Regions from separate parts of the Phyllobacterium sp. 01N428 genome, predicted to be linked through region 1. Evidence: predicted binding sites of a transcription regulator. Region 1 holds the regulator's gene; the other holds the start of a gene.
The links. The regulator HrcA, encoded in region 1, represses chaperone genes, less so after heat shock. The targets are predictions, from matches to a motif close to GTTAGCACTCNCNNNNNGNGAGTGCTAAC.
Positions count from the first base shown of each region.

Region 2: a site for HrcA is predicted at 9,874-9,902, ahead of groES (co-chaperone GroES). Genes of this name have one in related genera too.

Region 1 covers NZ_JBFTRH010000001.1:324,760-340,201, forward strand. Annotated here, with positions in the region: gene AC1DNI_RS01575 (SDR family oxidoreductase) at 1-405, shown strand, start outside; gene AC1DNI_RS01580 (response regulator) at 406-1,092, opposite strand; gene AC1DNI_RS01585 (ATP-binding protein) at 1,089-3,797, opposite strand; gene AC1DNI_RS01590 (Dabb family protein) at 3,948-4,241, shown strand; gene cueR (Cu(I)-responsive transcriptional regulator) at 4,249-4,638, opposite strand; gene AC1DNI_RS01600 (heavy metal translocating P-type ATPase) at 4,646-7,147, opposite strand; gene AC1DNI_RS01605 (methylated-DNA--[protein]-cysteine S-methyltransferase) at 7,294-8,193, opposite strand; gene AC1DNI_RS01610 (DUF2244 domain-containing protein) at 8,282-8,788, opposite strand; gene nth (endonuclease III) at 8,811-9,569, shown strand; gene AC1DNI_RS01620 (sulfate transporter family protein) at 9,562-10,278, opposite strand; gene AC1DNI_RS01625 (adenosine kinase) at 10,433-11,425, shown strand; gene AC1DNI_RS01630 (trimeric intracellular cation channel family protein) at 11,385-12,065, opposite strand; gene grpE (nucleotide exchange factor GrpE) at 12,178-12,882, opposite strand; gene hrcA (heat-inducible transcriptional repressor HrcA) at 12,949-14,019, opposite strand; gene rph (ribonuclease PH) at 14,147-14,863, shown strand; gene AC1DNI_RS01650 (VOC family protein) at 14,875-15,282, shown strand; gene rdgB (RdgB/HAM1 family non-canonical purine NTP pyrophosphatase) at 15,279-15,442, shown strand, end outside.
Region 2 covers NZ_JBFTRH010000001.1:1,096,685-1,112,126, reverse strand. Annotated here, with positions in the region: gene AC1DNI_RS05460 (Lnb N-terminal periplasmic domain-containing protein) at 1-467, opposite strand, end outside; gene AC1DNI_RS05455 (hypothetical protein) at 599-1,267, opposite strand; gene ileS (isoleucine--tRNA ligase) at 1,457-4,375, opposite strand; gene AC1DNI_RS05445 (MipA/OmpV family protein) at 4,647-5,486, opposite strand; gene AC1DNI_RS05440 (glutathione S-transferase) at 5,598-6,212, opposite strand; gene AC1DNI_RS05435 (bifunctional riboflavin kinase/FAD synthetase) at 6,261-7,241, opposite strand; gene AC1DNI_RS05430 (TIGR01459 family HAD-type hydrolase) at 7,251-8,099, opposite strand; gene AC1DNI_RS05425 (cation diffusion facilitator family transporter) at 8,379-9,359, shown strand; gene AC1DNI_RS05420 (ArsR/SmtB family transcription factor) at 9,356-9,667, shown strand; gene groES (co-chaperone GroES) at 9,963-10,259, shown strand; gene groL (chaperonin GroEL) at 10,323-11,966, shown strand; gene AC1DNI_RS05405 (winged helix-turn-helix transcriptional regulator) at 12,167-12,574, opposite strand; gene AC1DNI_RS05400 (NADPH-dependent FMN reductase) at 12,664-13,224, shown strand; partial or broken gene AC1DNI_RS05395 (glutathione S-transferase family protein) at 13,285-13,960, shown strand; gene AC1DNI_RS05390 (VOC family protein) at 13,969-14,322, opposite strand; gene AC1DNI_RS05385 (SRPBCC family protein) at 14,328-14,738, opposite strand; gene AC1DNI_RS05380 (AraC family transcriptional regulator) at 14,810-15,442, opposite strand, start outside.

The DNA.
Region 1 (15,442 bases):
ATGATCGAGCGCAAATGGGGACGTGTGGTCAACATCACCTCGGGTTCCGTCAAGTCACCGATCGCGCAGCTCGGGCTTTCCAACGCCGCACGCAGCGGCCTCACCGGCTTTGTCGCGGGAACGTCACGTCAGGTCGCGCGCCATGGCGTTATCATCAACAATCTCCTGCCCGGATCGCATGACACCGACCGAACCAAGGGTTTCATCGAGCGCTCCGCCAAGGAAAAGGGCATATCGATCGAGGAAGCGCGGAAAGAAGCCTATGCCGACAATCCCGCAGGACGCTATGGCACGGCTGAGGAATTCGGCGCGGCCGCGGCATTCCTTTGCAGCCAGTATTCCGGCTTCATCGTCGGCCAGAATCTCCTGCTTGACGGCGGCGCCTACAACTCGACGCTCGGTTGATCACTCGGCGATGAAGCGGTAGCCCACGCCGGGCTCGGTGCGAATGAACTGCGGGTTGTTCGCATCGTCTTCGATCTTTGCCCGCAACTGCCCGACGAACACACGCAAATATTGCAGATCCTCGACATGGGCCGCTCCCCAGACGGAAGCGAGCAACTGGCGATGGGTCACGACCATGCCCGCATGGAGCACAAGGTGGACCAGCAACTGGTACTCCTTGCGCGTCAGGTGCACTTCCTGATCGTTGCGCGTCACGATGCGCTTTGCGGTATCCACGACGAGACCATTCACCTCGAAGCGCGAGGGAACGCTCGCCCCGGCCACCTGACGGCGCAGGCTGGTGCGGATGCGTGCTAAAAGTTCGCCGATGCCGAAGGGCTTTTCCACATAGTCATTGGCGCCGAGATCGAGCGCGGCAATCTTTTCCGCCTCGCGGTCGCGTGCCGAAAGCACAATGATCGGAACATCGGAAAATGCGCGCACAGTCGCGATGACGTCCTTGCCGTCCTTGTCCGGCAGGCCAAGGTCGAGGATGACGAGGTCCGGCGCGCTCGTTGCAACCAGGCGCTCCGCCTCGCCGCCGGTCGCCGCCTGAATGACCTCGTAACCCGACGCCGTCAGTGCCGGATGCAGGAACCGCTGTATTTGCGGCTCATCGTCGACAACGAGGATGCGATGCTGGTTCATTCCTGCGCTCCCGCTGGATTGACGACGGGCAGGCGGATGATGAATCTGGTGCCACGCTTGCGCACGGCAGGGCTTTCCGCCTTGATCGTCCCGCCCATCGACTCGACGAAGCCGCGCGCGATCGAAAGCCCGAGGCCGGTTCCGGGTGCGCGGCCATCGCCCTTGGTACGGCGATAGAACTTGTCGAAAATCTTGTCGAGATCCTTGGGCGGAATACCCTTGCCCTGGTCGGTGACGCTGATGGCCACCGCGCTGTCGTCCTGGCGCGCATAGATCGTAACCGGGCCGTCGCCGGCATATTTCGCTGCATTGTCGAGGAGATTGAACAGGACTTGCCCGAGCATCGCGGCATCGCCTTTGACCATCGGCAGGTCGGGGGCGACACTGATATCGACGACAATATCGGGCTTGAGCTTCTTTATGCGCTCGATCGAGGCGGTGATGACCTCCGACGCATCGACCGGCACGTTCCTGATCTTCAGGGTGCCGGCCTCGATACGGGTCATGTCGAAGAGATTGGCGACGGAACGTGTAAGGCGTCCGGCCTCTTCCTCAATCGAAAGCAGAAGGTCATCCCGGCTCTCCTGCTTTATGCGATCGCCGAGCTGGCGCAGGGTCGTGATCGCACCGGTGATCGAGGCAAGTGGCGTCTTGAGGTCATGGGAAAGCGATGAAAACAGGGCCGTATGCAATTGTTCACTCTCCTGCAGGGCGGTCGTCTTCGCGTTTTCCTTAACAAGTTGTGCGCGATCGATGGCAATGGCCGCCTGATCGAGGATCGCTGTCAGCATGCGGTCATCCTCCTCGGTCAGAACGTCGCGGTCGTCCATTTGGAGACCAATAACCCCCGCAACGCCATGCGAGGTGAGGATGGGCAGGAATTCCCACCCGATCTGCGGCAAGGTCGCGGTGTCGTGGCCAGCCCGCTCGTTCTTCTCAAAAGCCCAGCGCGCCGCGGTCATGTCGGTGCCATCGAGGTTTGAATCCGGCGGCCAGGCCGCCTGCACGCTCAATTCGCCCTCGTCCGGAAGCAGGATGGCTGCGCTCGTCCCGAAAGTCGCGTGCAAGTGCGTCGCCGTCGAGAAAAGCACGTCGTCAAGCCGCGCCGTGCCCGAGAGCTTGCGCGAAAATTCGTAAAGTGCCTGCGTGTTCTTCGCCTGTTGGCGAGAGCGGCCCACCTGTTCGCGCAAACGGCCGGTGAGGTCGCCGATCATCAGCGCGACGGCGAGGAATATGATCAGCGACAGCAGCTGGTGCGGCTTGGCGATGCTGAGATCGTGTATCGGTTCGAGAAAGAAGAAATTATAGAAGACAAAGGCAAGGCCAGCCGCGATCACGGCCGAAAGACGCCCGCAGATCATGCCGGAAAGGATGACGGCAACGAGGAATACCATCGACAGATTCTGCGGATGTACGACATTGCTGGCCGTCAGGCCGAGCAGTGTCGTCGCACCCGTCGTTGCCACGGGCACGCCAACGGCGAGGGCAAGTTCCAGCGGCGAGCGCTTGCGCAGTCTGGGCGGCGCATAGGAAACGTCCTGTTCTTCGCCGGTGACGATATGAACGCCGACATCGGTAAAGCGTTTGATGATTTCATCAGGCAGGGACCGGCGGAACGGATTGGCGAGCCGCCTTGGCTTGGGACGGCCAACAACGATCTGCGTGACATTCTCACGTCGGGCAATGCGGAAGATTTCCTCGACGAAGTCGTCGGCGATGACGCGCCGTGTTTCTGCGCCGAGGCGTTCGGCAAGATCGAGCAGGGCGTCGATGCGCTTGCCGGTCTCGCCGCCGAGATCGCTGGTCTGCGTCATCGAAACGACAAGCCAACGCGCATTGAGACCGGAAGCGAGGCGACTGGCCGTGCGCACAACCTTGTCGGATAGACTGTCGGGGCCGACACAGACGAGGAGGCGCTCGCCCGTTGCCCACGGACCTTCGATCGCCTGCTGGCGCAGGATATCGATCATCTGATCGTCGACGCGATCGGCAGTACGCCGCAACGCAAGCTCGCGCAGGGCAGTGAGATTTGCAGGCTTGAAGAAGCCTTCTGCCGCCCGCTCCGCATTGCCGGGCAGATAGATCTTGCCCTCTTTCAGGCGTTCGATCAGTTCCGCCGGGGGCAGGTCAACGAGAAGGACATCGTCGGCGCGTTTCAACACCGTATCGGGTACAATCTCCCGCACCGTGACGCCTGTAATGCTCGATACGATATCGGATACGCTTTCGAGATGCTGGACGTTCATGGCTGTCCAGACGTCAATGCCGAGCCAGAGCAGTTCCTCGACATCCTGATGACGCTTAGGGTGGCGGCTGCCGGGAACGTTGGTATGGGCGAGCTCATCGACAATGAGCACTTTCGGCTTGCGCGCGATGGCTGCATCGATATCGAATTCCTCGAGGAGCCGCTCGCGATAGGTCACTTCCTTGCGCGGGATAACGTCCAGCCCCTTGAGCAATTCGGCGGTCTCGGCGCGTCCATGGGTTTCGGCAATGCCGACGACGATATCCTCGCCCTCTTCCTTGAGGCGGCGGGCGCGCTGCAACATGGCGTAGGTTTTGCCGACACCGGGTGCCGCGCCGAGAAACACCGTGAGCTTGCCGCGCGTTTCGCGCGTCGCAAGTTGCAGAAGTCTGTCGGGATCGGGTCTGTTTTTTTGACCGTAATCGGCCATGGATGCCTCAAGCTGTTTTATGCGGCCCATACTCAAATCTCAGGGACAGGCCAGAACGTTTACCCCAGCTTCGTCGGAAAAGCCAAGGCGTGGATCGGCTGGGCTGCGACAGCACATCTATTGACGCAACCGGCCGAGTGTGGAAAGTCCCGCGCAAACTATGCAGCAGGAAGCCTAGCCGTGATCCGTCATATTGTGTTTTTCAGTGCCCGGAACAAGGAAGACGTGGGAGCAATTGTCGAGGGCCTCAAGCGCCTCGGCGAAATTCCGCATTCAAATGTGTTCGAAGTGATGCAGAACACGAAGACGGATCCGATCTCCGGCGAGATCGATGTCGTTGTCTATGGCGAGTTCAAGGATGCCGAAGCGCTGGCGGCTTACAAGGCGCATCCGATCTATAGCGAGACGACGGCAGTGGTCCGGCCGATGCGCGAACTGCGCATTTCTGCCGATGTTGTTTCGACGCTTGTCTGACCTTCTGTCAGTTCCTTCCTGAGATCGTCTCGAGAATAGGGCAGTCTGGCCGCTGGTCCCCGTGACAATGGGCGACCAGATGTTGCAGCGTTTGCTTCAACTCGCGCAGTTCCAGGATCTTACGTTCGATCTCGCCGAGTTTCGATTGCGCGATTGCCTTTACGTCGGCGCTGGCGCGCTCCTTGTCCTCGTAGAGCGCAAGAAGCTGTCGGCATTCCTCGACGGAAAATCCAAGGCCGCGCGAGCGCTGCAGGAAGCGCAGCTTGTGCACATCGGACATGGAATAGTCGCGGTAGCCATTTTCCGCACGCCCGGGCTTCAGCAAGCCGATATCCTCGTAATAACGGATCGTCTTGGGCGGCAGGCCGGATTTGTCGGAAGCGGTCCCGATATTCATGGCAACCTCACAGTTTGACGGTGCGCAAGCGCAGCGCGTTGGCAATGACCGAAACCGACGAAAGGCTCATTGCCGCGGCGGCAAGCATCGGCGAAAGCAGAAGGCCAAAGACCGGATAGAGCACGCCCGCCGCGACCGGCACGCCGAGCACGTTGTAGATGAAGGCGAAGAAGAGGTTCTGCTTGATGTTGCGAAGCGTCGCCTCGGCCAAATGACGCGCGCGCACGATGCCGTTGAGGTCGCCCTTGACGAGGGTTATGCCCGCGCTCTCCATGGCAACGTCGGCGCCCGTCCCCATGGCGATGCCGACATCGGCTGCGGCAAGGGCGGGCGCATCGTTGATGCCATCGCCAGCCATCGCAACCCTGGCGCCGCCATGACGCAGTTCATCCACCAGCGCTTTCTTGCTCTCGGGCAGCATATCGGCGCGCACCTCATCGATGCCAAGCTGCGAAGCCACGGCCCGAGCGGTCACGGCGTTGTCGCCTGTCGCCATGATGATCTTCAGACCCGCAGCGTGCAGCAGGCGAATCGCCTCAGCGCTGGTCGCCTTGATCGGATCGGCAACGGCAACAATGCCGGCGGCCTTGCCGTCAACGGCGATGAACAGTGCGCTCTTGCCTGCGGCGCGCAACGCATCGGCGCGATCCTGAAGCGGCAGAACATCGGCGTCGGCATCCTGCATCATGGCGCGGTTGCCGAGCGCAACGTTGCGTCCGCCGACAATACCGGTAACGCCCTTGCCGGTGACGGCTTCGAAACCGGTTGCGTCAGGGACTGCGAGGCCGCGATCCCTGGCGCCGTCGACGATGGCTTCGGCCAACGGATGCTCGGAACCTTTTTCGAGGCCTGCGGCGAGTGCCAGGAGTTCGCCGTCATTGAAAGGCGGCTGCGCGATGAGATCGGTCAACCGTGGCTTGCCTTCGGTCAGCGTGCCGGTCTTGTCGACGATCAGCGTATCGACGCCGGCAAAGCGTTCGAGCGCTTCAGCATCCTTGATGAGAACGCCTGCATGGGCGCCGCGTCCCGTTGCCGTCATGATCGACATCGGCGTTGCCAGACCAAGCGCGCAGGGGCAGGCAATGATGAGCACGGAGACCGCCGCGACAAGGCCGTGGATCATGCTCGGCTCGGGGCCGAGAAACGCCCAGGCGGCGAATGCCAGAATGGCGACGAGCACGACAGTCGGAACGAAATAGCTCGCAACCCGGTCGGCGAGGCCCTGTATCGGCGCGCGCGAACGCTGCGCCGACGCCACCATGCCGACGATCTGCGACAGCACCGTATCCGCGCCGACCTTCTCGGCCTCGATGAGCAGCGTACCGTTGCGATTGAGCGTCCCGCCCGTGATCTGGTCATGCTCGGCTTTCTCAACCGGCAGCGGTTCGCCCGTAATCATGGATTCGTCGATCGAGGTGCGGCCCTCGAGCACGATGCCGTCGACCGGAATGCTTTCGCCCGGACGAACCCGCAGCTTGTCGCCCACCGCGACCTCGTCGAGCGGAACGTCCATCTCTGCACCGTCCACGCCGACGCGACGTGCTGTCTTCGGCGCAAGGTCGAGCAGGGCGCGAATTGCCGAGCCGGTTCGTTCGCGCGCCTTGAGCTCCAGCACCTGGCCGAGAAAGACGAGGGCAACGATCACCGCGGCGGCTTCAAAATAGACCGGAACCATGCCGCCATGGCCACGGAAGGAATGCGGGAAAATATCCGGAAACAGCATCGCGACGACACTGAACGCGTAGGCCGCGCCAACGCCGATGGCGATTAGCGTCCACATGTTAGGGCTTCGATTGACGAATGAGGCAAAGGCGCGCTCGAAAAAGGGGATAGCCGCCCAGACGACGACCGGCGTCGCCAGCGCAAACTCGATCCATACGGCGAGGCGTTCGCCAAGCCAGTCGCGGAACGGGACACCGAGCATCGGCCCCATGGTGATGACGAGCAGCGGCACCGAACAGAGGGCGCTGATCCAGAAGCGGCGGGTGAAATCGACGAGCTCCGGATTGGGGCCTTCGTCGCCGGTCGGTATGCCCATAGGTTCGAGGGCCATGCCGCAGATCGGGCAGGCGCCGGGACCGTCCCGAACGACCTCGGGGTGCATCGGGCACGTATATTGCGTTCCGGCGGGCATAGGCTTCGGCAGGGGGCGGCCGCCGAGATAATCCTCCGGGGCTTTCTCGAACTTCGCCATGCAGCCCGCCGAACAGAAGTAGTATTTCTCGCCTTCCTGGCGAAGGAAATGCTTGGCGGTGGCCCGGTCGACTTTCATGCCGCAGACCGGATCCGTCGCCTCGATATAGGCTTCCGAATCCTTGACGAACTTCGCCTCGCAGCCTGCCGAACAGAAATGGAAAACGCGCCCGCCATGTTCGGCGGTTGGCTTGCCCGCGTCAGGATCCACGACCATCCCGCATACCGGATCGCGAACGACCTCGGCTGCTGCGGATCGATGTCCGCCGCAGCAATTATGGCCGTCGTGCTGGTGGTTCGCGTGCTCGTGCTTCATGGTCCTGCTTTCCGTCTTCAACTAAGTAATGCACGAAAGGTAATCTTTCCAGTGACTGGAAGGTCAAGGGCCACGTTGCGATAAGTTTCAACGCAAAAGCCCGGCACGCGGCCGGGCTTTCTGGCGGTCTTGGGAGAAGACGGTTCTCAGCCTGCCTGGCTGTGCGGCGTATCCTGTGCGAGCTGCCCTGCTTCCCAGCCGAGAATGGCGCGCTTGCGGGTGAGGCCCCAATGATATCCGGTCAAGGCTCCCGACTTTCCGACAGCCCGGTGGCAGGGAACAACGAAGGAGACAGGGTTGGCGCCGATCGCCGCACCGACGGCGCGCGAGGCGTTGGGCGAGCCGATGTCAGCGGCGATATCAGAGTAGGCGACGCATTTGCCCATCGGAATCTTGAGCAGCGCTTCCCAGACTCGCAGCTGAAAATCGGTGCCGATCGTCACGACTTTCAATGGCCGGTCGGCGCGCCATTCCGCCGGATTGAAAATCCGCCCGGCATAGGGGGCTGTGGCGGCCAGATCCTCGACATAGGTGGCGTTTGGCCAGCGCGAGGACATGTCGGCGAGCGCTTCTCGCTCCTTGCCGGCGTCGGCAAAGGCGAGGCCGGCAAGACCGCGATCGGTCACCATGATGAGCGCCAGTCCGAACGGCGATATGAGAAAGCCATATCGGATCGTCAAGCCTGCGCCGCGGCTCTTATAGTCTCCCGGCGACATGCCTTCATGGGTAACGAAGAGATCATGCAGCCGGCCAGGGCCGGAAAGTCCGGTCTCATAGGCAGTTTCGAGCAGCGGCATGCCTTCATCGAGCAGCCTGCGCGCATGATCGATCGTTACCGCCTGCAGGAAACCTTTCGGTGAGAGCCCGGCCCAGCGCGTAAAGAGCTTCTGCAGCGCCGTCGGCGAAAGGCCGGTGTCGCGCGCCAGGGTCTCAAGCGAAGGCTGGTCGCGATAATCCTTGCTGATGCGTTCGATGATGTGGCTGACGATGGCATAATCGTCGCCGGTCGGAGTGATGTCTTTTTGAAGTATGGCGTGCGGTTTCATGAGCGTTTACCTCTTGTGTCGAGGATATATGACCACGCACCTGCCGTCGCCGCCACCCGATTCTTGACGGCTCGACTAGTTGGAAAGATCAGCGTCCCTTCGCCGTCGCAAGCGCTGTCTGAAAGGCCGAGGCAAAGCTTTCGCGGTCGTCGGGATTGAGGAACGAGCCGATGATGACGGCCTTGCCCTGTCCCTCGACGCGCATCGAGGTAATGCCGATCTCGGCATGACGGGCAATGCTGAAGCGCGTCCAGTAAGGGTTGAATTCGTGCTGCTTTGCCCGTCCCGAAGGCGCGACCTGACGGATGTGCAGGGCAACGCGCGAAATGCTGACTTCTTCGTGTGCTTTCGCTGCAGCGTAGTTGATGCGGAACGCCACGTAGACGATGACGACGTCCAGCCCGAAAAAGCCGAATACCGGCCAGGCGCCGATCGACAGAAAGAAAAGGCCGGTCATAAAACTGCTGACCCCAAGCGTTCCCATAAGAACAATAAATCCGAAACGGCCAAGCGATCGATGTGGCACAAGAAGCGCACGGAAGATTTCTTCTTCGTTGATCGCGGCCGGGTCAATCGGGTTTGTTGTTTGGCTCATGGGGCTCAAGTATAGAGGGGTCATGGAAAATCCCAAGCCGAAAATCGATCAGAACGCTGTGACCGCCAGGCCCGCCAAGGTAGAGCGGCGTGTTCCGGGTACGCGCTACACGGCGGCGGAGATCCACGAGATATTTCGCCGGTTTTCGATCCAGCGGCCGGAGCCGAAGGGGGAACTCGAACACGTCAATCCGTTCACCCTGCTTGTTGCCGTGGCGCTTTCGGCGCAGGCAACGGATGTCGGCGTAAACAAGGCGACGCGCGCGCTCTTCAAGGTCGCCGATACGCCCGAAAAGATGGTGGCCCTCGGGGTAGAGAGGCTTGGCGAATATATTCGAACGATCGGACTGTGGCGCAACAAGGCCAAGAATGTCATCGCGCTATCGCAAGCACTGGTCGAAAAATATGGCAGCGTCGTTCCCGACGATCGTGACGAACTGGTCAAGCTGCCGGGGGTTGGGCGCAAGACTGCCAATGTCGTCCTCAGCATGGCGTTCGGCCAGGCTACGATGGCGGTGGACACGCACATCTTCCGCCTCGGCAACCGCCTTGGCCTTGCGCCCGGCAAGACCCCGGACGAGGTGGAAGCGAAGCTGATGAAGATCATTCCGTCGGAATATCTCTATCATGCGCATCACTGGCTGATCCTGCACGGCCGATACGTGTGCAAGGCGCGCAGGCCGGAATGTCCGGCCTGTGTCATCGCCGATATCTGCAAGGCAGCGGAAAAGACCTCGGAAATCCCGGCGCCGCTGGTGCCACTGCCGCCTCAGGCTATCTGACAGGTACAGCCCGTGCCGCACGGGCGACGGCTTTGTGGAGGTGCACCATGAGCGCTGCGGCAAAGAGCGGCGTCAGAAGGTTGAGCAATGGCACGGCCATAAATGCGGCGATGAGCAGGCCCGCGAGGAAGACCGTACCGGCATTCTGCGCCCGCAAGGCCTTTGCTTCGGCTTCGGATCGAAAACGCATCGCGGCGAACTCGAAGAACTCGCGGCCCAGCAGATAGCCATTGACGATGAAGAATGCGATCAGGTTGACGCCGGGAATGAGCAACATCAGCAGGGCGGCAATATTGCCGAGAATGACGACGCCAAAAAAGCGGATTGAAAGAACCATCGAGCGTATGGCAGGCAGCGGCTTTCCGGCCGGGTCGCCAGGGTAGTCCTCTTTTTCGACGACCTCGGCAACATCGTCAAGAAACAGTCCGGCCACGATTGCGGTAACTGGAGCAATCAGCAGCGCCAGTCCCAATGCAAGCCCGATGCTGGCAAAGAGGCCGGCGATGAAGCCGATCCAGCCCGTCCAGGATGGCAAATCCGGCATCATTCCTTCGAAAAAAGGGAGCGCGAGCCATTCGAAGATTTCGCGCAGCCCAAACCATGCGCCGACGAGCAGCAGCAATGTCAGCCCCAGCGATTTCCACAGGACAGCGCGAAATTCCGGACGGAAGAGGTGACTGGCGGCGGCGCGGGCGCTTTCGACGATCATCGGGCATTTTGCTCCATGGCATAGGCATCCGACATAAGCGCAACTGACCCTTCGGACAAGGTGTTCGCCCAAGTGGGGGGTGGTCAATTCTGTCGCGACGGGGTAGAGCAGGCAAAACAACGCCAACAGGTTTGCGATCTATCCCGGAGTTTCCATGTCCACTTATGACGTGCTTTGCATAGGCAACGCCATTGTCGATATCATTGCCCGCACCGATGACGATTTCATCATCAAGAACGGCATTATCAAAAATGCAATGAACCTGATCGACGCCGATCGGGCCGAGTTCCTCTACGAGCGCATGGGTCCCGCGATCGAGGCGTCCGGCGGCAGCGCCGGCAATACCGCGGCGGGGGTTGCCAGCCTCGGCGGACGCGCCGCCTATTTCGGCAAGGTAGCGGACGATCAGCTGGGCCACGTTTTTACCCATGATATCCGTTCGCAAGGGGTCGCCTTCGACACGCGTGTGTTGGCTTCCCCGCCGCCCACCGCCCGTTCGATGATTTTCGTGACGCCCGATGGCGAGCGCTCGATGAACACCTATCTCGGCGCCTGCATCGAGCTCGGGCCGGAGGATGTCGAGAGTTCCAAGGTTTCCCAGGCCAAGGTCACCTATTTCGAGGGATATCTCTGGGATCCGCCGCGCGCCAAGGAAGCTATCCGCCTGTCGGCAAAGATCGCTCATGAGCACAAGCGGGAAGTCTCGATGACCCTCTCGGATCCGTTCTGCGTCGATCGCTACCGCGAGGAGTTCCTCGATCTGATGCGCTCCGGCACGGTCGATATCGTTTTTGCCAACGAGGCGGAAATGAAATCGCTGTACCAGACGGACAACTTTGAGGAGGGCCTCGAACTGATCCGCAGGGATTGCAAGCTCGCTGCCGTCACCCGCTCGGAAAAAGGTTCTGTCGTCGTTGCCGGCGACGAGACCGTTGCGGTCCCGGCCATCGAGATCGAGGAACTGGTCGATACCACAGGCGCGGGCGATCTTTATGCAGCGGGTTTCCTCTTCGGTTACACTAACGGCCGCTCACTGACCGATTGCGCCCGCCTCGGCTCGCTGACGGCGGGGCTTGTCATCCAGCAGATCGGTCCGCGTCCGCAGATCAATCTGAAGGCCGCGGCGGAGCGGGCGGGGCTGCTCTGATCAAGCCTTCCCGCTCAAGCTCGTCCGCACTGCGGCCGGGCTTGTGATAGGTCGGCAGATACCAGCCGAAATAGAGCGCGCCGCCTCGAACCGTGAAGGCGGCAAGCGCCGCGACGAGCGCGGAAATCTCCGTCCCGACGGCAAGCCGGTGCAGCACGATATAGACAAGTGAGCCGGCGAGCGCCGCCGTGACATAAATTTCGCGGCGCATCACCACGGATGGCTCCCCCGAGATGATATCGCGGAGGATGCCGCCGAATGTCGCCGTCATGATGCCGGTCACCACCGCAATGGTCGAGTCGAAGCCGAGTGCAAGGCTCTTCGCCGCGCCCATCACACTGTAGGCGGCAAGCCCGACCGCATCGAGCCAAAGGAGAACGCGATAGCGTGATTCAAGCAGGTTGGCGGTGAAATAGACCAGGATTGCCGCTGCGGCGCAGACGAGGAGGCTCATCGGATCCTTCACCCAGAAGACGGGTACGCCGAGGATGAGGTCGCGCAACGTCCCGCCGCCGATCCCGGTGACCGCGGCGAGAAAGATGAAGGCCATGATGTCGAGCTGGCGCCGCGAGGCCGCCAGAGCTCCCGTCGCGGCGAAAAGGAAAATACCGGCATAGTTGAACAGCTGAATCATGGTCACCGGCAGTTTCCCCTCGCCGTTATTTTGTCCCACGATAGAGCATGACCGGAAAATGAAAAGAGCCGCATTCCGGTCAGGGAAATGCGGCTCCTTGGAACGTCGTTAAGACCGATCAGGCGTCTTTTTCAGCCTGCGGATTGATCGGGCCGGGTTCCGGCTGGGCTTCGCCGGCGGCCTGCTTGGGTCCCCCCCGCGACACGCCGACAAGGGCGGGCCGCAGCACGCGGTCGCCGATGACAAAGCCGGCCTGCGCAACCTGAACCACCGTATTATGCGGAACATCTGCATTCGGAATTTCGAACATCGCTTGGTGGAAATTCGGATCGAACTTCTGGCCCTGCGGCTCGATTTTCTTGACGCCGTGGCGTTCCATAGCGGTGAGCATGGAGCGTTCCGTCATCTCGACGCCCTCTACGAGGCCCTTAAGGCCGGCATCGCCGCCTGCGAGTGCGTCGGCGGGAACCGCTTCGATGGCGCGCTTCAGATTGTCGGAAACAGCAAGCATGTCGCGGGCGAAGTTCGCAACCGAATAGCTGCGCGCGTCATGGACGTCGCGCGCGGTTCGCTTGCGCAGGTTTTCCATATCTGCGGCAAGGCGCAGCAACTGGTCCTTCAGATCGCTATTTTCGGCGCGCAGCGCGTCGAGTTCGGCGGTCGTTGCCTGCTCCTGGTCTTCCTCGGCAAGCGCATATTCCTCGGCCTTGCGCGATTTAAGAAAATCATCGGCAGCGCGCTTCAGCGCATCGCGATCGCGCGGATTCTTCAGGTCGCGCTGATCGAGATCCGGGGTGTCGTGAAGTTTCTTGTCTTCAGCCATCTATCCTGTCCATTCATTTTTCGAAGTTGCGCTGGATATCGACGTTCGGCTCTTGAAAATCAAGTCTTATCGCAAAAGGCGGGATACGAGCTGGGCGGTATAGTCGACCATCGGCACGATCCGGGCATAGTTCAGCCGGGTCGGGCCGATGACGCCGAGGGCGCCGATGATGCGCTGCTCCGAGTCCCGATAGGGCGCGATCACCAGCGACGAACCCGACAGCGAGAACAGCTTGTTTTCTGACCCGATGAAGATGCGCACGCCCGGTCCCGCCTCGGCGAGGTCAAGAAGCTGCAGCGTTCCTTCCTTGGTTTCGAGATCGTCAAAGAGATGGCGCAGCCTGTCGAGATCGGCCTCGGCGTTGATCGAATCGAGAAGATTGCCGCGCCCGCGCACGATCAGGCGCGGCGGCTGCCCGCTGCCTGCGCCGCCCCAGACCGCGAGCCCCTGTTGCACCAGATGCTGCGACAAGGCATCGAGTGCCTGCTGGGTCTCGTCCTTGAGCCGACCGATTTCCTGGCGCGCCTCGCTGATCGTGCGGCCCTGGATATGCGCATTGAGAAAGTTCGAAGCTTCGATGAGCTGTGAGGGCGTCACGCCGACGGGCAAATCGATAACGCGATTTTCGATATCCCCGCTCTGGCTGACGAGAACGGCCAGGGCCTTGGTCGGTTCGAGGCGTACGAACTCGATGTGTTTCAGCGCGCCTTCCGCCTTGGTCGCAAGCACAAGACCGGCGCCGCGCGACATGCCGGAGAGGATTTGGCTCGCCTGCGTCAGCACGGTTTCAGTCGACTGGTCTTCGCTTGAAGCACGAACCTGTGCCTCGATCGAGTTGCGCTCGGCGGCGGAAAGATCGCCGACTTCCATGAAGGCGTCGACGAAGAAGCGCAGCCCGAGCTGCGTCGGCAGGCGTCCGGCCGAAATATGCGGTGCATAGACCAGTCCGAGATGCTCGAGATCGCTCATGACGTTGCGGATCGTCGCCGGCGACAGCGACACGGGGAGAATCCGCGAAAGGTTGCGCGAGCCGACCGGTTCGCCGTCGCCGAGATAGCTCTCGACGATGCGCCGGAAAATGTCGCGCGACCGCTGGTCAAGCGACTGATATGCCTCCGGTACCACGGCCCGTTTCATCTTGCCTCGTATGTCTGCTTGTTACAGCCCTGATATAAGCATTGTCCGGGCAATCATCAAAGCCTTTGCTTCGATCTGCCATCACGGCTAAAAGGCCGGACCACAGATTTTCAAAGAGGTCTTTCCAATGCGTCCTTCCAAGCGAGCCCCCGACGAGATGCGCGCCATCTCCTTCGAACGCGGCGTTTCCAAGCATGCCGAGGGCTCGTGCCTAGTCAAATTCGGCGACACCCATGTTTTGTGCACCGCGAGCCTTGAGGAAAAGGTGCCAGGCTGGATGCGCAACACCGGCAAGGGTTGGGTAACGGCCGAATACGGCATGTTGCCGCGCTCGACCGGCGATCGGATGCGCCGCGAGGCATCCTCTGGCAAACAGGGCGGCCGCACCCTGGAAATCCAGCGCCTCATCGCCCGCTCGCTGCGTGCGGTCGTAGACCTCCAGGCGCTTGGCGAAGTGCAGATCACGGTCGACTGCGACGTTATCCAGGCCGATGGCGGCACACGTACGGCTGCCATCACTGGCGGTTGGGTCGCTCTCCACGAGTGCCTGCGCTGGATGGAAGCGCGCCAGATGATCAAGGTCGAAAAAGTTCTGAAGGATCATGTTGCGGCGATCTCATGCGGAATTTCCAATGGCACGCCGGTGATCGACCTCGATTATCAGGAAGATTCGACGGCACAGACGGACGCGAACTTTGTCATGACTGGCAAGGGTGGTATCGTCGAAGTGCAGGGAACCGCCGAAGGCGAGCCCTTTTCTGAGGAAGAACTGCTTGCCCTTATGAGCCTTGCCCGCAACGGCATCGGGCGGCTGGTCAACCTGCAGCAGATGGCTGTGAGCTAAAAGCCGAGACCATGCGACCATCCGGTATCCTTGAAACGGCGCTTTATGTTACGGACCTTGCGGCCGCCAAGGACTTCTATGCCGGCATTCTCGGGCTCGAAATCATACTGGAGACGCCGAAGCGGTCCATCTTCTTTGGCTGCGGCAGCGGTGTCCTCATCCTGTTCGATCCCGTGCTGATCAACGAGCGCCCGCCCGGCAGCCTGCCTATCCCCTCGCATGGGGCAACAGGCCCGGGCCACGTCTGTTTCAAGGCGACACGGGATGAAATCGCCGGATGGAAAACCCATCTTGAGGCAAATGGCATCGAGATCGAAAGCGAGTTCGATTGGCCGAACGGCGCGCGCTCGCTCTATTTCCGCGATCCGGCCGGAAACTCGATCGAAATCGCAGAACCGAAATTATGGAATTTGGAATGAGAAAACTCGAAAAGGGCAGATTGCTCGTCGCAAGTCACAATCAGGGCAAGATCAATGAGATGATCGACCTTCTGGGACCATTTGGCTTCGAAGTGGTTTCCGCTGGCGATCTCGGGCTGCCGGAACCGGATGAGACCGGAACCACGTTCGAGCAAAATGC
Region 2 (15,442 bases), 770 kb from region 1:
AAAGTGTGGGCGATCGCCGGGTTCGACCAATAGGAAAGAAAAATATCAACGGTCGCAAGATCGTCCAGCGCGTAGGTGCGCACCTCCCAGCGCGGCGTGTAGTCGGTCGTTGTGCGCCATTCGAAGTTGCGCACATTTGAAAGCGTCACGTAATTGCCGGTGAGCGTTCCCGTCACCGTCTGGGCAACATCATCCGCCCAGATCCGGGTGAGCGACGGCTTGATCGTACCCCACCAGTAGCCGAGCCCGATCATGATCGGGACCAGGACGATGAGCGCGCGCCAGACACGGCCCTTGAATTCCAGCCAGAGTACGGCGAAGGCGATTGCCACCCACAGGATCAGGCAGCCGATGGTCGCTGCAATACCAAGGGGCAGCTGATACCAGAGGGCCAGCCCGCCCCAGAGAAATGCCAGAAATGTCAGAAGGATAAGAAGAACTAACCCAAGAAATCGCAGGATGAACAATTGTTACGGTCCTCGACTGGAGAGGCGATGGATCCCTTATAAACGAAAACGGCGGATCGAAGCATCCACCGTTTCAGCAAACTATTGCAGCAGTATGAACGTTTTGGGCGCAGGACCCGCGTGCGAACGCATCAGTTCCAGGGGATAAGGTTGCTCCAGCTGAAACCCTTGCTCTTGCGGGCCGCGGCCTTGCGCTCGCGCTCTTTCTTGGCCTCGTCTTCACCGAGCTGATCGGCGGCGGCTGTCGCCGCGGGCTGACGGTATTCCAGCGGCGGCTCGCTCAGATAGCGACGGTTCGTCGGCGATCCGGCGGTAGACGCCATCTTGCGGGCGCGGAAATCTGCACCGACATCGGTCTTGTTGCCCTGGTTGGCCGGGACCTTGTCGTTGAAGAACCCGTATTCGGTCCTGTTGCTCGCAGACTTGGACGTGACCGGATCGGGCGCGACTTCCGGCACGAACTCGGCGTTGTTCTGGTTGGCCGTCGCGGTGTCGCGGATACGCTTGCGCCGCTGCTCAGGCGATTCCGGCCAGGCCGGATTTCCGGCGGTCTCGACCGCATCCTGCGGCGCGGGTAATTGCATTGGCTTGCCGGTCGCCGGGCGAACGAGTTCCGGACGCGGATTGTAGGCAATCTGGTTGCTCTTCTTGGGACCCAAGGCGGCCATGTTGGCGACGTCATCAAGCAGCTGGGTGCCGGCGGACTTGTCCGTACCATAGGTGGGTGACGAGACGCAGCCGCCAAGCGCAAGCGCGCCGACCATTGCACCAAGAACCGTTATGCGTCCGTTCAAATTCATCCTTGCAACTTTCCAGAGATAAGCCGGGCAGCATATCTGCCAATCAATTTTGCTTGATCAATGCCCTGCCTTAGAAATCAGGCAGTTCAATGGCAGCCTTTTATATGAGACCGGTTGTATTTAGCAAGCCAACAGGAATCTCAAGCAAATCAATGGCGGGGAGAAGTTGTCTCCCCGCCATTCTATACATCAGGCAACGAGCTTTCCGAGCCGGGCCAATTCGTGCAGCGCCGCCGCGTCGCGGGCCGAAACGTCGGGATAGGCCGAATCGGAACCGACATCATGGGTATAACGCCATGACCGCGCGCATTTGGTGCCCGGCGCGCGCTCAGGGACAACTGCGACGCCCTTGACGTCATCCGTGGCGAACGCATCGGCGGGTCCGGCTTCACCCTTGATCGTGATCGCGCTGGTGATGCAGATCTCGGCCATGTCGATATCCTTGACCGCCGCCAGCAGTTCCTCGTCGGCGATATAGACGACGGGAGCGGCTTCGAGCGACGAGCCGATCCGCTTGTCGGCGCGTTCGAGTTCGAGCGCACCCGTGACGACGCGGCGCACATCCTTGACCTTGCGCCATTTGGCGGCAAGCTCGTCATTTCTCCATTCGGCTGGCGTCGGGCGGAACTGTTCCAGATGCACCGAAACGGCATCCTTGTGCAGGTCGAGCCAGGCCTCCTCCATGGTGAAAGGCAGCATTGGTGCGAGCCAGGTAACGATGCGATCGAAAAGGTGCCGCACGACCTGCAGCGCTGCCTTGCGGCGGACGCTTGAGGGCGCGTCGCAATAGAGCGCGTCCTTGCGGATATCGAAATAGAAGGCCGACAGTTCCACATTCATGAAATCGATCAGCGCGCGGGTGATGCGCTTGAACTCGAAACCGTCATAGCCGGCACGCACGACCTCATCGAGTTCGGCAAGACGGTGCAACATCAGCTTCTCGAGTTCCGGCATATCGGCATAGGGAACCTCATCGCCCTCATCATGAGCCAGGGTACCCAGCATCCAGCGGATCGTGTTGCGCAACTTGCGATAGGCATCAATGTTGGTCTGGATGATGTTCTTGCCGAGACGCTGATCTTCCCAGTAGTCCGTTGTCATGACCCAGAGACGCAGGATGTCGGCACCCGAATCCTTGATCACGTCCTGCGGCGTGACCGTATTGCCGAGGGACTTCGACATCTTGCGGCCTTCCTCGTCCATGGTGAAGCCATGGGTGACGAGCGTATTATAAGGCGCACGGCCGCGCGTGCCGCAGCTTTCGAGCAGCGAAGAGTGGAACCAGCCGCGGTGCTGATCCGAACCTTCGAGATAGACGTCGGCAGGCCATTTCAAATCGGGGCGATCTTCAAGCGTGAAGACATGGGTGGAACCCGAGTCGAACCAGACATCGAGAATGTCGGTCACCTGCATCCACGGCTCGTTGGCCTTTTCGCCGAGGAACCGCTCGCGCGCGCCTTTGGCAAACCAGGCATCGGCGCCCTCTTCCTCGAACGCGGCAAGAATACGGGCATTGACGGCGGCGTCCTTGAGGACATTGCCATTATCGTCGGCAAAGACGCAGATCGGCACGCCCCAGGCGCGCTGGCGCGACAGGACCCAATCGGGACGATCCTCGATCATGGCGCGCAGGCGGTTCTGGCCGCCCGCCGGAACGAAGCGCGTCTCGTCGATCGCCGCAAGCGCGCGCGAGCGCAGGGTCGTGTGGTCGCCGAGGTCCTTGTCCATGTAGACGAACCATTGCGGCGTGTTGCGGAAGATCACCGGCTTCTTCGAGCGCCAGGAGTGCGGATAGCTGTGCTTGAGCCGGCCGCGCGCAAAAAGTGCGTTGCGCGCAATGAGTTCTTCGATGACTGCCTTGTTGGCGTCGCCCTTCTTGCCGTTGTCGTCAATGACGCGGGCAGCACCGCCTTCGCGGTCGGGACCGAAACCCGGCGCATCCTTGGTATAGTAGCCTGCGTCGTCGACGGTGAACGGGATCACCGACGAGATCCCGCGCGCTTCGAGATCGCGACCGGCGTCCATCCAGGCATCAAAGTCCTCGCGCCCATGGCTCGGCGCCGTGTGCACGAAGCCTGTACCCGCATCATCGGTGACGTGGTCGCCAGGTAACAAGGGCACGGCGAAATCATAACCACCGCTAAAACCACGGAGCGGATGGGCAAGCGTCATTGCCGCAAGTTCATCCGCCGTAACCGTGCGCAGCCGCTTGAAGGTCAGTTTGGCTTTCGCAGCCGATTCTTCGGCGAGCGCATCGGCAAAGATCAGCTTTTCGCCGGGACGCGGGCCAAAATCATTTTCCGCCGTCTCGACCTCGAAAAGACCGTAGGCGACACGCGGCGAATAGGCGACGGCGCGGTTGCCGGGGATCGTCCAGGGCGTCGTCGTCCAGATGACGACATGCGCCGAAGCAAGGTCGTCGCGGCCGCCTGCGACCGGGAATTTCGCCCAGATCATATCGCTCTCGATATCCTGGTATTCGACCTCGGCCTCCGCGAGCGCGGTGCGCTCGACCACCGACCACATGACCGGCTTGGAACCACGGTAGAGCTGGCCCGACATGGCGAACTTCAACAACTCGCCGGCTATGCGGCTTTCCGCATGGAAGGCCATCGTCGTATAGGGATTGTCGAAATCGCCTTCGATGCCGAGCCGCTTGAATTCGCCGGACTGCACCTTGATCCAGTGCGTTGCGAACTCGCGGCATTCCTGGCGGAATTCGTTGATCGGCACATCGTCCTTGTTCTTGCCCTTGGCGCGATATTGTTCCTCGATCTTCCATTCGATCGGCAGGCCGTGGCAGTCCCATCCTGGAACGTAATTGGAATCGAAACCGCGCATCTGGAACGAGCGGGTGATGACATCCTTGAGGATCTTGTTGAGCGCGTGGCCGATATGGATATTGCCGTTGGCGTAGGGCGGGCCATCGTGCAGGACATAGCGCGGGCGATCCTTCGCGTCTTCGCGCAGCTTCCGGTAAAGATCGAGATCCTGCCAGCGCTTGACGAATTCCGGTTCCTTGGCGGGCAGGCCCGCGCGCATCGGGAAATCCGTTTGCGGCAGATAAAGTGTCTTCGAATAATCGAGTATCGTGGCGGTGTCGGTCATTTTTCCAGCTTGTACAAGGGCCCGCGCGTGATCGCCGCAGGCAGGGATTTCATGAAAAACATTGAAGCGCAACGGCGCTATCCCGGACCTTCCGCACCACGAAGCTCACGCTTCAGGTCCGCGGGAAGGCCGGGCCAGTAATTCGTATCGTCTGAACAGGTATGGACCTTGCGCAGGACCGGCGATCGCTTTTCATGACCGCGCTTTTAGCAATCACCGCCCGCAGAATAAAGAGGCATGCGCGATTATCTTCGCGGATGCTCGCGCAATGTTAAAGCTTAAAGTCGAAGCGATAGGTTGCCTGCAGGCCGAAGGTCGCCTGATTTTCCGAGCCACGTTGCTTGACGATGCTGGAATCGGCCGCCGGGCCCATCAAGCGGTTATATTCGGCATAGGCGCTGGTGGTGATCTTGTCGGTCGTCTGCCAGGTGATCTGGCCGCCGAAGCCGAGCGAGTTCAGGCCGCCGCCCGGCGAATACTGTCGAAGGCCGGATGCAGCGGATTCGCTGGCGTTTACGCCGTAATATTCCCTGAAATAGTCCTTGGTCGCGACCGTTGCACGGGGACCGGCTGAAACGCGGACCGTGTCCGTCAGGTTCTTGAAGGCGTCAATGGCGAAATCGGCGACGACACCGTCATGCGCGCCGATACCGCGGCGGACCTCAACGCGGCCACGAACGTTCTCGGTCGGATAGAATTCCGCGAAACCGCCAAGTTCGACGCCCCAATCGACATCGTTGAGACCCTTGAGTTCATCGTAGTCGCTGGAATCGCGACCGGTAATGAGCTTGCCGGTAATGCCGGCGCGGAACACACCCGTGTCGATGAAGCCAAGGGACGGATTGTCGTTGAGCGAAGAAAACTTGAGCGAACTGCCGGGACGGCCGATCGAGATGACCGGCGCGGCGCGGAGCTTGTAATTTTTCGCACCTTCATAGTCCGGAGCGACGAAACCCTTGGCACCGAGCGTGATGTACCAGTCGCCGGACCACCAATGGTCGCCGCGCGAGCTCTGGGTCTGGTTGTCGGAATAATATTCATCGGCAAAAGCTGGTGCTGCAACGGAAAGGACTATCGCGCTCGCGAGAGCGCTAACAAGGCGAATAGACATGAAATAACTCCGGGGCCTGTCTGGGGGGGTGGCAAGCGTACGCGTCAAAACTAATCGAGTGATAGATAAAATTGCATTGAGCAACGTGGTAAACAATTTACCACACTGGCGTCAACTGAATGGAAAAGCAAGAAATGCCTCCGACGCCTCGGATTTCTCCGAGAGGGCAGCAAGTGCCGGATATTCGCCGGCTGCGATCACGTCCGGCAGCATCTCAAGGGTAAACCGATAGGCAACGGCGCTCGTAATATCCGCCTGGAGCGGCCGATCTGCGAAGATCCATGGGTCCGCCTGCTGCACTTCGGCTTCGAGCAAACGATACGCATCGGCAAGCTGGCCATGCACGCGATCAAGCCAGGGCTGATGCCGCTTTTCCGAAGGCCGCAGGTCATGCTCATAGACGATCTGGACGCTCTTTTCGCAGGCGGCGAGCGCGAGGCCGATGATCCGCTGCGAGCGCGTAAAATGCGTAATTTCCGCCGGTGTCAGCCCCAGCGCGGGTTCAGCAATGCGCTCGGCATATTCGAGGATCAGGCACGAATCCATCAGGACGACGCCTTCATCCGTTACGAGCGAGGGTGCTTTCACGACGGGATTGATCTTCGAAAAGGCCTCGAAGGTTCGGAAAACCGACAGGGACTCATGGGAAAATGGCAGGTTCAGCATTCTCAGTGATATTGCGACCCGCCGTACATAGGGCGAATCCAGCATGCCGATCAGTCTCATTTCACCACTCCCGTTATTGTGAAATCATGGGTAAAGCGCCCATCTTCCTCAGTCGAAATTGATCCTCTGGTCCAGCGGCGACAGCGGCTTGACACCTTGAAGCAGCGCCCGCGCCTCCTCTTCGTCGCGCCGGATCTGCTGCATCATCGGCTCGAGACCGTCAAATTTTTCCTCGCCGCGCAGATAGCCGAAGAAAGAGACAGCGCAGGTTTCGCCGTAAAGATCGTCGCTGAAATCGAACACATAGGTTTCAAGCAGCGGCTCGCCATCCGTATCGACGGTCGGCCTGCGGCCGAAGCTGGCGACGCCGTCAAGAAGCGTACCGTCGGCGCGGCGGAAGCGCACCGCATAAATTCCGTGCTTCAAATGGGTTTCTAGCGGAAGCACCATGTTGGCGGTTGGAAAACCGATTGTGCGCCCAAGCTGCTTGCCGCCGACGACCGTGGCGCGAATGCGGTGCCGGTAGCCAAGGAGCCCGGCCGCCTCAACTACCTCACCTGCGCCAAACAGATCGCGAATGCGGCTTGAGGAGATCGCATGGCCGCCCTCGTCACGGAAGGCATCGACAAGCGTGACGTGGAAGCCACGTTCTTCGCCCGCTGCCATCAGGAACGCCGGGCCACCCTGACGGCCCTTGCCGAAATGAAAATCGAAACCGGCAACGATACGGGTTGCGCCAAGGCCATCAACGAGAATGCGGTCCACAAAGACATCCGCCGTCAATTGCGAGAATTCGCGGGTAAAATTGCATTCGACCACCGCATCGAATCCCAGCGCTTCGAGGATCGATGCCTTCTCGGCGGCGGGTGTCAGCCGGTCCACCGGCTGGTCCGGCACGAAAACGCTGCGCGGGTGCGGCTCGAAGGTCAATACCAGCGATGGCTTGCCCTCGGCGCGTGCGGTCTCCAGCGCCCGGCCCAGAACGGCCTGGTGCCCACGGTGCACGCCATCGAAATTGCCGATCGCGACGATGGCGCCCTTTAGTTCATCGGGCAAATGGGACGGATCGTTCAGACGCAGGATCGGCATATCTTTGTCTCACGCCAGGGCGGGCATCGTCGCAACGGGATTGCTTCCGTGCTTTGCGAGGAACGCCAGAAGCTTCTCAAGGTCATGGACACCGCCCATCACATAATCGCCGGCATGAATACCGCCGGAGATATAGAGGGCATCTATGCCGAAAAGATCGGCGCCCTTTATATCCGTCAGCATGCCGTCACCGATGGCAAGAACCCGCGAACGTTCGACAGGGGTGCCGCGCACGTCCTGCGCCGCGGCAACCGCCGCCTCGTAGATCGGCCGATGCGGCTTTCCTGCGATGAGCGTGCGGCCGCCAAGCTGCCCGTAATCGCGGGCAAGCGCACCGGCGCACCAGATGAGGCGATCGCCGCGCTCGACGACGATATCCGGATTGGCGCAGATAAACGGCAGGTTGCGCGAGCGGAACCGCACCAGCATGTCGGCATAGTCTTCCGGCGTTTCCGTATCGTCATCGAAGAAACCCGTGCACACGACGACATCGGCTTCGCGCTCCTCGACCAGTTCCACGTCGAGGCCGTCATAGAGGGTTTCGTCGCGCTCCGGCCCGAGATGAAACACACGGCGCGGCGCGTTGCGGATCAATTCGCGCGTAACATCGCCCGATGTGACGATCCGGTCATAGGCCGATTCTGGCACGCCAAGCGCATGGATCTGCTCGGCAACGCCAGCAAAGGGACGCGGCGCATTGGTGATGAGAACCACCGTCAGGCCGGCCTGCCGGGCCCTTCGCAAGGCGGCCGAGGCGGGCGCAAAGGAATCGACGCCATTGTGCAGAACGCCCCAGACATCACACAGGAGCACGTCGTAGCGATCCATCAATGCATCGAGGCGCTGCAAATGTATCATGTCGGTCATGCCGGTCCCTTCAGGCAAAATACTATGCGACGAGAGTCTTGAGACTGTCTCGATTAGCGGATCGTGCCTGACCTGTCACGCCGGTTATGTTTGAAAAAGCTCACGTTGTGCCGTTCGGGGTTTCGGCCGGGCCCTATCTGCGATTGACACGACCTTTGCCTTCGCCTATCAAACACATGAATACGTATTGATATGTTTGCTTAAGGTTCGATGATGTCACACGATCACGCCGGCCACGATCACACGCCGAAAGTCACTGCGGACAATGAAATGAAAACGCTGATCGCATTCGCAATCACGTTCGCATTCATGATCGTCGAGGTGATAGGCGGCTTCATGTCGGGCTCGCTCGCCTTGATAGCCGATGCCGGCCATATGCTGACCGATGCCGGCGCTTTGGCACTCGCCTATTTTGCCTTCCGTTTCGGCCGGCGCGCTGCCGATGAAAAGCGCACTTTCGGCTATCTGCGCTTCGAGGTCATTGCCGGGCTGATCAACGCCGTTGCCTTGTTCGCCATTCTCTTCTGGATCGCATATGAGGCCATCGATCGCTTCCGCAATCCCGGCGAAGTCCTGGCCGGCCCCATGCTGATTGTCGCCACCATCGGCCTCATCGTGAACATGCTCGTTTTCTGGATCCTGACACGCGGCGGCGATACCGAGCATGTCAACATCAAGGGTGCGGTCCTGCATGTACTCGGCGATCTCCTGGGTTCCGTCGGCACGATCGTCGCCGCCATCGTCATCTATTATACCGACTGGACGCCAATCGACCCGATCCTCTCCGTCTTCGTCTGCCTGCTGATCCTGCGCAGCGCCTGGGCGCTCCTGCGCAACTCGCTGCATATCCTGCTCGAAGGCGCGCCCGACAATGCCGCACCTGAAGCCATCGAGCAGTATCTGAAGCAGACGGTTCCGGGACTTGCCGCCGTCCGCCATGTCCACGTCTGGATGATCACCTCCGGCAAGCCGCTGGCAACGCTGCATGTGCGCCCTGCTCCGGATACCAATCCGCGGCTTCTGGTCAAACAGGTCGAAGCCGAACTCATGAAGAAGTTCGAGATATCGCACGCAACGATTGCAATTGACTGGCCGGAGGATACAGCGACGGACGATTGCTGCCTTGGCGATGATCTCCAGCAAGTTCACGAGCACGACCATTCCGGCCATGCCCACGACGAGGCGGATCATGATCACGGCGGACATGATCATGCCGCTCACGAGCACGGGCATGAGGGGCACAAACATTGAGCTCAACCCCTCCTCTCCCCCCTGAACTCACGGTTCTCGCCGAAACCTTTCGTCTCCTTGGCGATCCGACGCGGCTGCGCATCCTCCTGTTCTGCCTCGAAGCGCCGCGTTCCGTCGGCGATATCGCCGCCAGCCTCGACCTGTCGCAATCGCTGGTCAGCCATCATCTGCGGCTCTTGCGCGGCGCCCGGCTTGTGCGCGGCAACCGGCAGGCAAAACAGATCTTTTACGAACTGGCCGACAAGCACGTCAGCGACATGCTCGTCGACATGACGCATCACGTGGGCGAAGAAAGCACCGAGGATTGACGCGGTTGGCGCGCGTCTTTCAGCCCGATCGCGCACGCTGATTTGCAGCATTGTGTGAATTCTGGTGTTACGTCATTCGCATTTCACATGAATATGCCATAAAGCGGTTTGTAGATGGGCCCGGCTTCCAAGCATCGCCTCTCCAGGCCATTTTAAATGATGCTTTCCCTTGACTCTTCTTACCGATCCCACTATCTCCGGCCGCAGTTAGCACTCACCCCAAGCGAGTGCTAATACCGCGAATGGCGCTGCCATTCGCGTCATCGTTTTGACACCAACATCAAGGGTTCTAACCATGGCCAAGACCAAGTTCCGCCCGCTTCATGACCGCGTCGTCGTACGCCGCGTCGAATCCGAAGCAAAGACCGCTGGCGGCATCATCATTCCGGATACTGCCAAGGAAAAGCCGCAGGAAGGCGAAGTCATCGCCGTAGGCACCGGCGCTCGTGACGAAGCCGGCAAGCTCGTACCGCTCGATGTCAAGGCAGGCGATCTGATCCTGTTCGGCAAGTGGTCGGGTACGGAAGTCAAGATCGGCGGCGAAGACCTGCTGATCATGAAGGAATCCGACATTCTGGGCATCCTCGGCTAAACGCCGCGCATCCCGCAATCAACGAATTTAGATCAAACCGGGTTTAATCCCAGGAGAGATAAAATGGCAGCCAAAGAAGTAAAATTCAGCCGTGATGCGCGCGAGCGCATGCTGCGCGGCGTCAACATCCTTGCCGATGCAGTAAAGGTAACGCTCGGCCCGAAGGGTCGTAACGTTGTCATCGACAAGTCCTTCGGCGCACCGCGCATCACCAAGGACGGTGTCACTGTTGCCAAGGAAATCGAACTCGAAGACAAGTTCGAAAACATGGGCGCGCAGATGGTCCGTGAAGTCGCTTCGAAGACGAACGACATTGCCGGCGACGGCACCACGACCGCTACCGTTCTCGCCCAGGCCATCGTTCAGGAAGGCGGCAAGGCCGTTGCAGCCGGCATGAACCCGATGGATCTGAAGCGCGGCATCGACCTTGCTGTTGCCGAAGTCGTCAAGGACCTCGTCAAGAAGGCCAAGAAGATCAAGACCTCGGAAGAAGTTGCCCAGGTTGGCACGATCTCTGCCAATGGCGAATCCGAAATCGGTGAAATGATCGCCAAGGCTATGCAGAAGGTCGGCAACGAAGGTGTCATCACCGTCGAGGAAGCCAAGACCGCCGAGACCGAACTCGAAGTCGTCGAAGGCATGCAGTTCGACCGCGGCTACCTTTCGCCGTACTTTGTCACCAACCCGGAAAAGATGGTTGCTGACCTCGAGGACGCATACATCCTTCTGCACGAGAAGAAGCTCTCGAACCTCCAGGCTCTCCTGCCGGTTCTCGAAGCTGTCGTCCAGACCTCGAAGCCCCTCGTCATCATCTCCGAAGACGTCGAAGGCGAAGCGCTTGCAACGCTCGTCGTCAACAAGCTGCGCGGCGGCCTGAAGATTGCTGCTGTCAAGGCTCCTGGCTTCGGCGATCGCCGCAAGGCCATGCTCGAAGACATCGCGATCCTCACCGGTGGTCAGGTTATTTCCGAAGACCTGGGCATCAAGCTCGAAAGCGTTACGCTCGACATGCTCGGCCGCGCCAAGAAGGTGTCGATCACCAAGGAAAACACCACGATCGTCGACGGCAATGGCAAGAAGGGCGAAATCAACGCTCGCGTCGGCCAGATCAAGCAGCAGATCGAAGAGACCACTTCCGACTATGACCGCGAGAAGCTGCAGGAACGCCTTGCCAAGCTCGCTGGCGGCGTTGCCGTCATCCGCGTCGGCGGTGCGACGGAAGTCGAAGTGAAGGAAAAGAAGGACCGCGTCGACGACGCCCTCAATGCAACCCGTGCGGCTGTTGAAGAAGGCATCGTTCCTGGCGGCGGCGTCGCCCTGCTTCGCGCTTCGGCTGCTCTTACGATCAAGGGCGCCAATGCCGATCAGGACGCCGGTATCAACATCGTTCGCCGCGCTCTGCAGGCTCCTGCCCGCCAGATCGCAACGAACGCAGGTGATGAAGCTTCGATCGTTGTCGGCAAGATCCTTGAGAACAAGAAGGACACCTACGGCTACAACGCGGCCAATGGCGAGTATGGCGATCTGATCACGCTCGGTATCGTCGATCCGGTCAAGGTCGTTCGCACGGCTCTCCAGGACGCAGCTTCGGTTGCCGGCCTTCTCGTCACCACCGAAGCCATGATTGCTGAAGCGCCGAAGAAAGACTCGGCTGCTCCGGCAATGCCGGGCGGCGGCATGGGCGGCATGGGCGGCATGGACTTCTAAGAAGTCCTCATCCAGCGACATACGGAAAAGGCGGGTTTCGACCCGCCTTTTTTGTTTTGATTTGCGTGTTCTTCAATTTTCCGCTCGCGCGGCTGGTCCATCCGCCGCCCTCGTGGCAGACCGCTTTCTACCCAAGTTTCAAGACGCCGATAGAATCCTTCTATCAGGGGAGTGCCGGCGCAAATCGCGTCGAACTTTCTTCACTCAGCCGCATAGGAGAAGAGCTGCTTTTGCTCTGAACCTGCATGAACGGCGTCGAATCGCGCGCGTGCTTCGGCGACCCGCTGTTCGTTGCGGATCGCCCAGTCGCCAAGCGCGCGGACAGGCACCAGAAGGTCGCGGCCGAGATCGGTAAGTTCGTAGTCGACGCGTGGCGGGATCGTCGGGTAAACGGTACGGGTCACGAAACCATCGCGCTCGAGTCCGCGCAGCGTGCTCGTCAGCATCTTTTGCGAGATACCATTGATGGTCCGCTTCAACTCATTGAAGCGCATCGATTTATTTCCGAGATAATTGACGACGAGAACCGTCCATTTGTCGCCGACGCGCGCGAGAATGTGATTAACCGCAGTGCATGCCGAGGTTACCTGAAAGTGATCTGGTTTCACAAAAGTGCCTCCTTGCGGGGGTTTCGGACAGTCACTTATATAGCGCCGGGCACTATTGGTTACCATCCCCCAAGACGAAGGATTTTTTTATGTCAAAAGCCAAGATCGCCGTTATTGTCGGCAGCACCCGTATCGGCCGTTTCGCCGAATTTCCCGCCAAATGGATTGCCGACGTCGCTGCACAGCGGGGAGATGTCGAGGTCGAAATTATCGATCTCCTTGACTATCCCATGAATTTCTTTGGCGAAGAGCGCACAAGCGACGCCCAGAACGAGACCGCCGAACGCTGGAAGAAGAAGCTGCGCGAATTCGATGGCTATGTTTTCACGGTCGCCGAATACAACCACGGCCCGACGGCCGTCCTTAAGAACGCTATCGACCTTGGCGATTTCATCCAGAAGCCGGTCGCCTTTGTCGGTTATGGCGGCGTCGGCGGCGCGCGCGCCATCGAGCATCTGCGCCTCATCTTCGTCGAAATGGGATCCGCTTCGGTAAAGACCGGCGTTCACATCGCCTATTCCGAGTATCTGAGCGCCGTCAAGGGCGAGAAGAAGCTCGGCGACTACCCGCATCTCAATGAAGCAGCAACCAGCCAGCTCGACCAGCTCGTCTGGTGGGCCAATGCCTTGAAGACCGCTCGCACGGCCTGATCGCTTGGCTGGGCGGTCGCACCGCGATCGCCCAGCCGGCAAATCCGGAGGATCATCGTCATGCCGTCACTCGTTCTGATCAGCCATCTGCTGTGCCCGTATGTCCAGCGTGCTGCAATCGCGCTCGCTGAAAAGGGCGTGCCCTTTGAAAAGATCGATATCGACCTTGCAGCGAAACCCGATGGGTTCCTGAAGATCTCGCCGCTCGGCAAGGTGCCGCTGCTGCGTGTCCCCCAGACGGATGGCGGCGAGGCGATTCTCTTCGAGAGTTCTGTCATTGCCGAATATCGACGAATCCCAGCCGGGGCCGAAACTTCATCCCGCCGACGCGCTGACGCGGGCACGCCATCGCGGCTGGATGGAATTTGGTTCATCGATCCTTTCCGACCTCTGGGCGCTGGAGACAACGAAGGACGCTGCGGTTTTCGAAGAGAAGCGCAAGGCGATCACTGAAAAGTTCGGCCGCGTCGAAGAAGTTCTTGGCGACGGTCCCCTCTTTGCAGGTGCTGGCTTCAGCCTCGTCGATGCGGTTTACGCCCCGATTTTTCGCTACTTCGATACATTCGACCAGATCGTGGGACTCGGCATTTTCACCGACTACCCGAAGGTGCGGGCATGGCGCGCAGCCCTCGCAGTGCGTCCAAGCGTCCGCGAAGCGGTAACGCCGGAATATCCGCAGCTACTGCGCGCCTTCCTGCAAAAATATGAAGCGTACATGCTGACGCTGGCGCGCTGAACTGTCGGCTATTTATCCGACCAGACGGCAAGCTCGTATCCGTCCGGGTCGGCGAAGTGAAAGCGCCGGCCTCCGGGAAAGGTAAATACCGGCTTGGTGATCTTGCCACCGGCTTTTTCGACCTGTTTGAGCGTGCCTTGAAGATCATCGGCGAAAAGAATGATCAGCGCGCCGCCGGGGCGCGGTTTGCCTTCGGTGGTAAAGCCGCCCTTGAGATTCCCGTCGGAAAACTCGCAATAGCTCGGACCATAGTCCGTGAATGTCCATCCGAACGCATCGCCATAGAAGCTGCGCGCCGCGCCAATATCGCTGACATTGAATTCAACATAGTCGATACACTTGTCCTTGCCTGAACTGGCCATCGTCCTCATCCTATAAGTTGCGCTTCGAGCAGGTCCTTCAGGGCCTGAAGATCACGCTTGACCCAGGCCGCATCTGCGTTGAATTTTTCGTCATCCATGCCCGGCACGCGAAAAAGCGTAAATATGAGTTCGCTCTCGTCGCCGTTGGGCACCACCCGCATGGGGATATAGACCTCGTCCCCGGTCTCCATAACCACCCAATGATCGAGAACCCCGACTTCGTTCTTCGGCGCAAAGCGCAATCGAAGTTTGCCCGCCGGCCCATCCGCCAGCCATTCATCACCGGATTTTTGCAAGGCCGATGTCAGGCCGGAGGCCCATTGCGGCAGATTTTCCGCAACGCTGACGTAGTCATAAACATCCTGCCAATTGCGTCCGATTGAAATTTGAAGGGTCCTTGCTTCATGTGTAGCCATGGTTGTCCTCCCTCATCGCGTACGGCAAGCTTATGCGCCTAACGACTTTCTGTCTTGAACAAAACGGCCACTTATGCCGCGAGATGCTGCAGGAGCGCCGAGGGCGAAAGACCTGACAGGGATTTTGCCTCGCGGCTCAAATGCGCCTGGTCGGCATAGTTCGCGTCGAACGCCAGAGCACCAATGCCGCTTCCGGGATCGCGCCGGCCGAGCTTCAGGAATTTCTGGAAACGCAGGATGCGCTCCAGCGTCTTTGGCCCATATCCGAAATTGTGCAGGAACTGCCGGCGCAAGGTGCGCTCGCTCACGTTGAGCATTGTCGCCAATTCGGTAATCGCCACACTATCTTTCGAGCGCTTGAGCGTGTCGAAGGCGGCAACCATGGCCCTGTCGGGCGATGCAATCGATGGAGCGACGTCCGACAAGGCAGCCTGGAGCCGTGCCGTCGCGTCTCCGATGGTCTTTGCCGCGACAAGTCTTTCGGCGAGAGCCTCGGCGCGCGCGCCCCAAAGCTCGGACAAGTCAACACGCTGATTGACGAGTTCGGACATTGGAATGCCAAGCCATTTGCTCGCAGCGCCTGGAGCAAAGCGGATGCCGACGATATTGGCCAGGGAACGATCGACGATATGTGGGGCCGTGTCGGGACCCGCAATCGTCAGTTTGCCTTCCGACCACAATATGTCGACGCAACCATCGGGAAA